2 regions of the Serratia sp. UGAL515B_01 genome follow, and region 2 is predicted to be linked to the other one. Evidence: predicted binding sites of a transcription regulator. Region 2 holds the regulator's gene; the other holds the start of a gene.

Region 1 (4,168 bases), 260 kb from region 2:
CTTTATCGACGCTGATGCCCGAAAGACGAGTTGCAGCTTCGTTGCCACCCAGCGCATAGATATAGCGCCCAAGGCGGGTGTGATGCAGCATGTACCAGACAGCGATAAATACGATTGCCATAATCCAAATCGGGGTGGGTACTCCTAACGGACGGCCAATCCCGAACCAACCAAAGGCATCGCCAACATCGGTAAAACCGGTATTTATGGGGCTACCGTTGGTATACACCATGGTCACGCCGCGTAACAGCAACATCATGACCAAGGTAGCAATAAACGCCTGAACCTTACCTTTTGCAACGATAACGCCTGTACAGGCACCTACTGCGGCCCCTAATGCCAGCGCAGCTGCAACGGCAACCACGGCGTTTATTTCGAAACCCACAATGGAAGCGGCTACGGCTCCCGTTAACGCAAGCAGCGATCCCACAGACAAATCGATGCCGGAGGTCAGGATCACGAGTGTCATGCCAACCGCCATAATGGCGTTGACTGACGTTTGCTGCAGAATATTGAACAGGTTATTAACGGTGAAAAAATTCGGGCTCATTGAGGAAACCACCGCAATCAGCACCAGCAGTGCAATCAACGATTTCTGCTCCAACAACCCCTCTTTACTGAACCAGCGCTTTGCAACACTCTGTGAACTCATATCTGATTACTCCTGCTTTACGCCGTATTGCTTGCCGACGGCCGCGGCCATAAGCACTTCCTGGGTGGCCTGTTCAATAGGGAATTCACCACTGAGATGCCCTTCATGCATGACCAGAATACGATCACTCATCCCTAGCACTTCCGGCATTTCTGAAGAAACCAGAATGATGCTCAGCCCTTCCTGCTTAAACTGGTTGATTAACTGATAAATCTCTTTTTTTGCTCCCACGTCGACACCGCGTGTCGGTTCGTCGAGGATCAACACCTTAGGCCTAGTCATCAAGCCACGGGCAATCGCCACTTTCTGTTGATTACCACCGGAAAGCAGACCAATCGGCTGCTCCATCGAAGGCGTTTTGATGTTGAACAAACGTATAAAGTCACTCACGGCCTGCTGCTCATCCGCATGTTTCAGGCTGCCGCCGGAACGACTGAAATAGCGCAGTGCAGTCAGTGACATGTTTTCCTTCACCGACATTCCCAACACCAGTCCATCACGTTTGCGATCTTCCGAGATATAGACGATGCCATTTGCCAGCCCGTCCTGAGGGGAATGGGTGACCACCTCATGGCCATCAAGGTTTATCGTTCCGCTTTTACGTGGTGCCGCACCGTACAAAATCTTCATTAACTCGGTACGCCCGGCCCCCATCAGGCCCGCAACACCTAAAATTTCGCCACGATATAAAGTAAAACTGACATCCTGCACACCAGGACCTGAAACATGGCTAACTTGCAGGCGTTTTTCACCGCGTGACTGGTTAATACGTGGATACTGTTCTTCCAGCTTGCGCCCTACCATCATTTCAATCAGCGTATCTTCCTGCAACTCGGCCACCGGACTCTCGGCAATAAACTGCCCGTCACGGAAAACGGTCACATCGTCGCAGATTTCAAAAATCTCTTTCAAACGATGGGAAATATAGACAATGCCACGCCCTTCAGCTTTCAGCTCGTTGATCACGTTAAACAATGAGGCTGTTTCAGTATCGGTCAGGGCATCGGTGGGTTCATCCATAATGATGACTTTGGATTCAAAGCTCAGCACCTTGGCAATCTCCACCATTTGCTGATCGCCAATCGACAGTTCCCCCACCAGCCGATGGCTGCTATAGCGTAGGTTCAGCCGCGCCAACAGTTTATCCGCTTCGGCATACATACGTTTCCAATCAATACGGCCAAAGCGATTGACGAATTCACGGCCAAGAAAGATGTTCTCGGCAATCGTCAGCTGTGGGATCAGGTTCAGTTCCTGATGAATGATGCCTACTCCCGCCTCTTGCGACTCCTTCGGTCCTTTGAAAAAAACCTCTTTACCGAGAAAATACTGACTACCCGCGTCTTTGCTGTAAATACCGGTCAACACTTTCATCATGGTGGATTTCCCGGCACCATTCTCTCCTACCAGCGCCATCACTTTGCCGGGATAAACGTTGAGAGCGGCACCAGAAAGCGCCTTCACGCCGGGAAAAGCTTTGTCGATCCCTTTCAGTTGCAGTAGAGGTTGCATAGATGCCTCAGAAAGTTACGCCGGAGCAGAGGATCACATTCGCATAAGGCGAACATTCTCCACTGCGGATCACCGCACGGCTGTGCTCGGTTTTTACCTTAAAATCACTGTGGCTGATATAGCCAATACTGATGGTATTTCCCTGGAGTTGGCCAAGTTGACCCAGTTGAATCAGCAACGCTTCATGGAGTAACGGATTTTGCTTAACAATCTCTTCCGCCAAGAGGGCACTTTCTACCTGCATTTCCTGCGTCACTGCCTCCACGACCTGCAAAAATGTAGGTATTCCTTGGGTCAATGCCAGATCAATGCGCTGCGCTGCGGCTGGAATGGGTAACCCTGCATCGCAAATAGTGATCTGATCGGTATGGCCGAGGCGGGAAATAACCGCAGAAACATCCGAATTCAGTAGAACGCCTTTTTTCATGATTTTTGCTCCAATAGCGAAACGTTTCGCTCACGGTGGAGTTTAAAAAAACCTCATGAGAAGGCAACAGCAGAGTTGAGGAAATGTGATCGCCATCGAAACGTATTAGTATTCGACTAACGAAGTAAAAGAGCCCAGCAAATGCTGAGCCCATGATTTATATCTCGACCTGAGTTCCCAATTCGATAACCCTGTTCGGTGGTATCTCAAATTGATCGGCTGCACGCAACGCATTGCGGCTAAGAGCGATAAACAGTTTACCGCGCAGATACAGGTACCATGGCCGTTTATTGAGGAACAGAGACTCATGAGACAAGAAAAAGGAAGTCTCCATCATCCTGAATGACAACCCTTCCAGCCCACAGCGGTGGAAAACCTCCTCGACGTTTGGCGTTTCACGCCAGCCATAGCTGGCAACTACGCGCCAAAAGCTAGGTGAAAGCTGCTCAATAGTGACTCGGCGGACATTATGGACATACGGAGCATCTTCGGTACGCAAGGTTAACAAGACTATCCGCTCATGCAGCACTTTGTTATGTTTAAGGTTATGCAACAGTGCAAACGGGATAACGTTAACCGCACGGGACATAAACACCGCGGTACCAGGCACGCGAACCGGTGGGGATTTTTCCAGTGATGTAATCAGGGCTTCAAGTGAGTTTCCATGCTCATGCATACGTCGCAACAGACGGAAACGTTCGCTTTTCCAAGTCGTCATGATAATCAACATGACCAACGCTAACGTCAGTGGTAACCAACCGCCAGAGAACAGTTTCAGAGCGTTTGCCGCAAACATTGGCAGATCAATAATCAACAGAATTACCAGGATACCGACCACTAGAAAACGATTCCAATGCCAGTTTTTGATCGCCACTGAGGTTATAAGAACGCTGGTTAACACCATGGTACCGGTCACCGCAATGCCGTATGCCGCCGCCAGGTTGCTGGAATGTTCAAAGCCCACGATCACCAGTACTACCGCGATATACAGCGTCCAGTTGATTACCGGAATATAGATCTGGCCTGATTCCATTTCCGAAGTATGGATAATGCGCATCGGTGATAGATACCCCAGCCGTACAGCCTGGCGAGTCAATGAAAACACCCCGGAAATAACCGCCTGAGAGGCAATCACCGTTGCCAGCGTAGCCAAAATCAATAGCGGGATCAGTGCCCAGTCAGGAGCCAACAAGAAGAAGGGGTTTTTGATCGCTTCCGGATTTTTCAGCAGCAGTGCACCTTGACCAAAATAATTGATCACCAGTGAGGGCAGTACCACGGTGAACCAGGCCAAACGAATAGGGAATTTGCCAAAGTGGCCCATATCCGCATAAAGCGCTTCCACGCCGGTAATTGAAAGCACCACTGCACCAAGTGCGAAGAACGACACCTTCTTGTATTCAACAAAGAAGTTAAGTGCCCATTTAGGGTTCATTGCCTGCAACACTTCAGGGTTGGCAATGATGCTGCGGGCACCAAGCACTGCCAGTACGATAAACCACAGAAGCATCACAGGTGCAAATAACTTACCAACGCTACCGGTGCCACGCTTTTGGATCACAAACAATAAGGTCAAT
Region 2 (4,168 bases):
TCTCTACGGATGCAGTTGATTCTGGAAGAACTGCAGCGTGCCGCCGATGAGATAAAACAGTTGAACCAGCATTCACAGGGCAGCGTTGCTGTTGGATGCTCTTCTTTGCTGGCACTCACGGTACTCCCGGCACTGGTAGAGGAATTTAAACAACCGTTTCCACAGGCCAATCTGCTCATCCGTGAAGCCCAGATTTCTACATTGCTACCAGCATTACGTGAGGGGCGGCTGGATTTTGCCGTCGGCACTTTCAGCGCTGAACTCCCGTTGCAGGATTTAGTGCGCGAACCGCTATTCAACGCTTCATTTTGCATTATTGCACGCCAAGGACACCCCCTGATGCAGGCGACATCAATGGATGAACTCCGTGAAGCAAAACTCGTATTACCGGAAACCGACATGGGGTATTACCAACAACTACAATCGATACTCGGCACTTTCTACCAACAGTTGCCCCATACGCCTATACGTACAGATTCAGTGGCATGCGGGCTGAATATGGTCTTGGAAGCGGGCTATCTGGCGATAGTCGCTCGAGCAATGGCGACACCGCTCTATTTACAGCACCGACTGGTGACATTACCTATCGACAATCTGCCGCAAGCACAGTATTGCGTGCTGTACTCGCAAAAATCGCCGCTAACCATTACGGCGCGGCAATTTCTGGATTTATTACGCGTTCACTGCCAGCGCTATCGATGGTAGGCTCAGGCAATTTCACAGATTTCAAAAGTATGGGTAACGCTAGCGGCTTTGTTCAGCATCAGCGCTACAGAGCAGTATTTCTCTGCGGAAAGATTAACCGCTCGTTCAACAATATTATCGGTCAGCCCGTTACCGGTCACAATAAAGTGCAGGTTGATATGGGTAAACAGACGAGGAGCTTCTTCACGACGTTCTGAGGTCAGTTTTACCTCACAATTAACAATATCGTTACGGCCTTTTTGGAGAATTGACACCACATCAATGGCACTGCACGCCCCAACGGACATTAACACCATCTCCATTGGGCTTGGTGCTTTATCCCCCGCGTTACCATCCATCAACACCTGATGACCAGAAGCTGACTCCCCCAAAAAAGTCAGCCCCTCAACCCATTTCACTCTTGCCTGCATTTTGTACTCTCCGGTTAACTTCTGAAAACAAAGTAAGCTTTCGCATAGAAACTGACAACGGAACCTGATGCTAGTCATGCTGAAGCGAGACAATACAAGACACTCGCCTCACTCTGTGCTACAAACAAAGTCGCAATAACTCTTTCCAGGTGTTCGATTTTCAGGGAACTGCCAAAGGAAAGGTTCCTATATTGGTATGTTAACAGAATGTAGCTTGCAGCACTCCGCGCAAGTCAATATGCTAGAACACAAGCATATTTCTATAACATGCCTCAAACCTGTTGATAGCCACTAATAAAAAACCAGGCTATAGGCACGTTTACAGGGAACTCTGACCCCTGTGATACAAGGCAGCGATAACAACAGAGGATAACAGCGAATGGTTCTCGGCAAACCGCAAACAGACCCGACTCTTGAATGGTTCCTGTCTCATTGCCATATCCACAAATATCCATCAAAGAGTACGCTGATTCACCAAGGTGAAAAGGCCGAAACGCTTTACTACATCGTAAAAGGCTCCGTCGCGGTGCTGATTAAAGATGAAGAAGGCAAAGAGATGATTCTGTCTTACCTTAACCAAGGGGATTTCATCGGCGAGCTAGGATTATTTGAAGAAGGCCAAGAGCGTAGTGCTTGGGTAAGAGCAAAAACGGCTTGTGAAGTAGCTGAAATTTCTTACAAAAAATTCCGCCAACTGATCCAGGTTAATCCGGATATTCTGATGCGTCTTTCCGCACAGATGGCAAGCCGTCTACAAGTCACCTCAGAGAAAGTGGGTAACCTCGCTTTCCTTGACGTCACTGGGCGCATCGCGCAAACATTGTTGAATCTGGCAAAACAACCCGATGCCATGACTCATCCTGATGGTATGCAGATCAAGATCACCCGCCAAGAAATTGGCCAAATCGTCGGTTGCTCGCGTGAAACCGTCGGTCGTATTCTGAAAATGCTCGAAGATCAAAACCTGATTTCCGCTCACGGCAAAACCATTGTCGTATACGGCACTCGTTAATCCTTGAAAACACGGCGCAGGAACATGCGTCGTGTCTCTACCTGCAGAATGGCAAACCATGTGGCGTCGCCTGATTTATCACCCTGAAGTCAATTATGCGCTGCGGCAAACGCTGGTACTTTGCCTGCCAGTGGCTTTTGGTTTGCTGATTGGAAACCTGCAATTGGGGTTGCTGTTCTCTCTGGTTCCCGCCTGTTGCAACATCGCCGGGCTGGATACTCCCCACAAACGCTTTTTCAAGCGTCTAGTCGTTGGCGGCCTATTGTTCGCCTTCAGTAGTTTATTGCTGCAACAGACTCTGCTGTGGCATGTTCCGTTACCCTTGCTAATGTTGGGGATGGCATTGTTATTTGGCGTCAGTGGTGAAATCAGTCCACTGCACGCCCGTTTGTTGCCCGCAGCAATGGTCGCGGCCATTTTCTCACTCAGCACGGCAGGCAGCGTCCCTATATGGCATAACCCCTTGCTATATATCGTAGGCACAGCGTGGTACGGGTTATTTACCTGGTTCTGGTTCAAGCTATGGAAAGAACAACCGATGCGTGAATCTCTGAGCCAACTTTTTACGCAGTTAGCCGATTATTTTGAAGCGAAATACTCATTGCTGACTCAACACATCGATCCGGAAACCGCCCTTCCCCCTTTATTAAAACGCCAACAACAAGTGATGGATCTCATCAACCTGTTGTACCAACAACTCAATTTCTTGCCCCATGCCAGCAACCTTGAGCAAAAGCGTTTAGAAAACATATTTCAGGTCGCGCTCGATCTGCAGGAACACATTACCGTCAGCCTGCATCAGCCAGAAGAGGTACAAAAACTGGTGGAGCAGAGTCAGGCCGAAGCGATTATCCGCCGCAACGCGCAAGTTATCGCAACGCGCCTGCGCGAAGTGGCCGACGATATTCTTTATCATCGCCGCTCACAGCGTTTTGCTATGAAAAACGAGTTGGCCGCATTAGAAAAAGTGGCTACACAGCATGCCGATAATCCGGTTGGCCAATTCTGCTATTACCACTTCAGCCGGATCGCACGTCTGCTACGAACCCAGCGCCCACTCTATCGCCGTAACATTATGATCAATCAGTCGCGATTACCCTTCTGGCCCGCGGTGGTGGGCTATCTTTCGCTAAAATCCAATGCGTTGCGTAACGCTGCCCGGTTGGGGGTTATACTCGCCGTCGGCTGCAATCTGGGGATGATATTCAACCTGCCCAAACCTTATTGGATTTTGCTGACCATTATGCTGGTCAGCCAGAACGGTTACAACGCGACAAGGGTGAGGATCCAGCACCGTGCGCTTGGTACTGTGATTGGATTAGTGATTGCCTCAGGGTTGCTGCAGTTGCAACTGCCAGAGCTGGCAACGCTCTGCGTTATGCTGGCAATCACTCTCGCGGCCTATCTGGTTTTGCGTAAAAACTACGGGTTGGCAGTGATAGGCTTTACCATCACCGCCGTCTACACGTTGCAAATATTGGCTCTCAACGGCACCGATTTCCTGATACCCCGGCTAATAGATACGCTTATCGGCTGCGTACTGGTATTTGGCGGAACGATCTGGCTGTGGCCACAATGGCAAAGTGGACTACTGCGTAAAAACGCGCATCAGGCGCTGGAATATGACCAGACAGCATTACGCATGTTATTGGAAGAACAGGAACCCAACCCCATCAAATTAGCCTATACGCGGATGCAGGTTAATCAGGCTCACAACACCCTATTCACCTCTCTCAATCAGGCCATGCAGGAACCCGGGTTTAAATCAGATTATCTGACAGATATGCGGTTATGGATCACACACAACCAGTTTATTGTCGAACATCTGAATGCAATGACCATTCTGGCACGCGAGCACTATATGCTGACGCCAAAACTGGCGGAAGAATATCTGCAAAGCTGTGAGATTGCGCTGCAAAGCTGCCAACAGCGCTTGGAGTATGACGGGCCGAATATCAGCAACAGCATCATGCAGTTACCTGCCCTGCACCCGGATATGCCAATAACCGAAATGGAGCGCCACCTGCGGCGCATTCTTTCA

What was found. The regulator CRP, encoded in region 2, controls carbon source genes, mostly activating them, when cyclic AMP is high. The targets are predictions, from matches to a motif close to ATGTGANNNNNNTCACAT.
Region 1: a site for CRP is predicted at 2,675-2,692, ahead of rbsD (D-ribose pyranase). Genes of this name have one in related genera too.

What each region holds. Positions count from the first base shown of each region.
Region 1 covers NZ_CP109901.1:3,838,203-3,842,370, forward strand. The annotation lists gene rbsC (ribose ABC transporter permease) at 1-652, opposite strand, end outside; gene rbsA (ribose ABC transporter ATP-binding protein RbsA) at 659-2,164, opposite strand; gene rbsD (D-ribose pyranase) at 2,172-2,591, opposite strand; gene kup (low affinity potassium transporter Kup) at 2,749-4,168, opposite strand, start outside.
Region 2 covers NZ_CP109901.1:3,575,698-3,579,865, forward strand. The annotation lists gene OK023_RS16210 (LysR substrate-binding domain-containing protein) at 1-705, shown strand, start outside; gene OK023_RS16215 (OsmC family protein) at 708-1,115, opposite strand; gene crp (cAMP-activated global transcriptional regulator CRP) at 1,495-2,127, shown strand; gene OK023_RS16225 (YccS/YhfK family putative transporter) at 2,186-4,168, shown strand, end outside.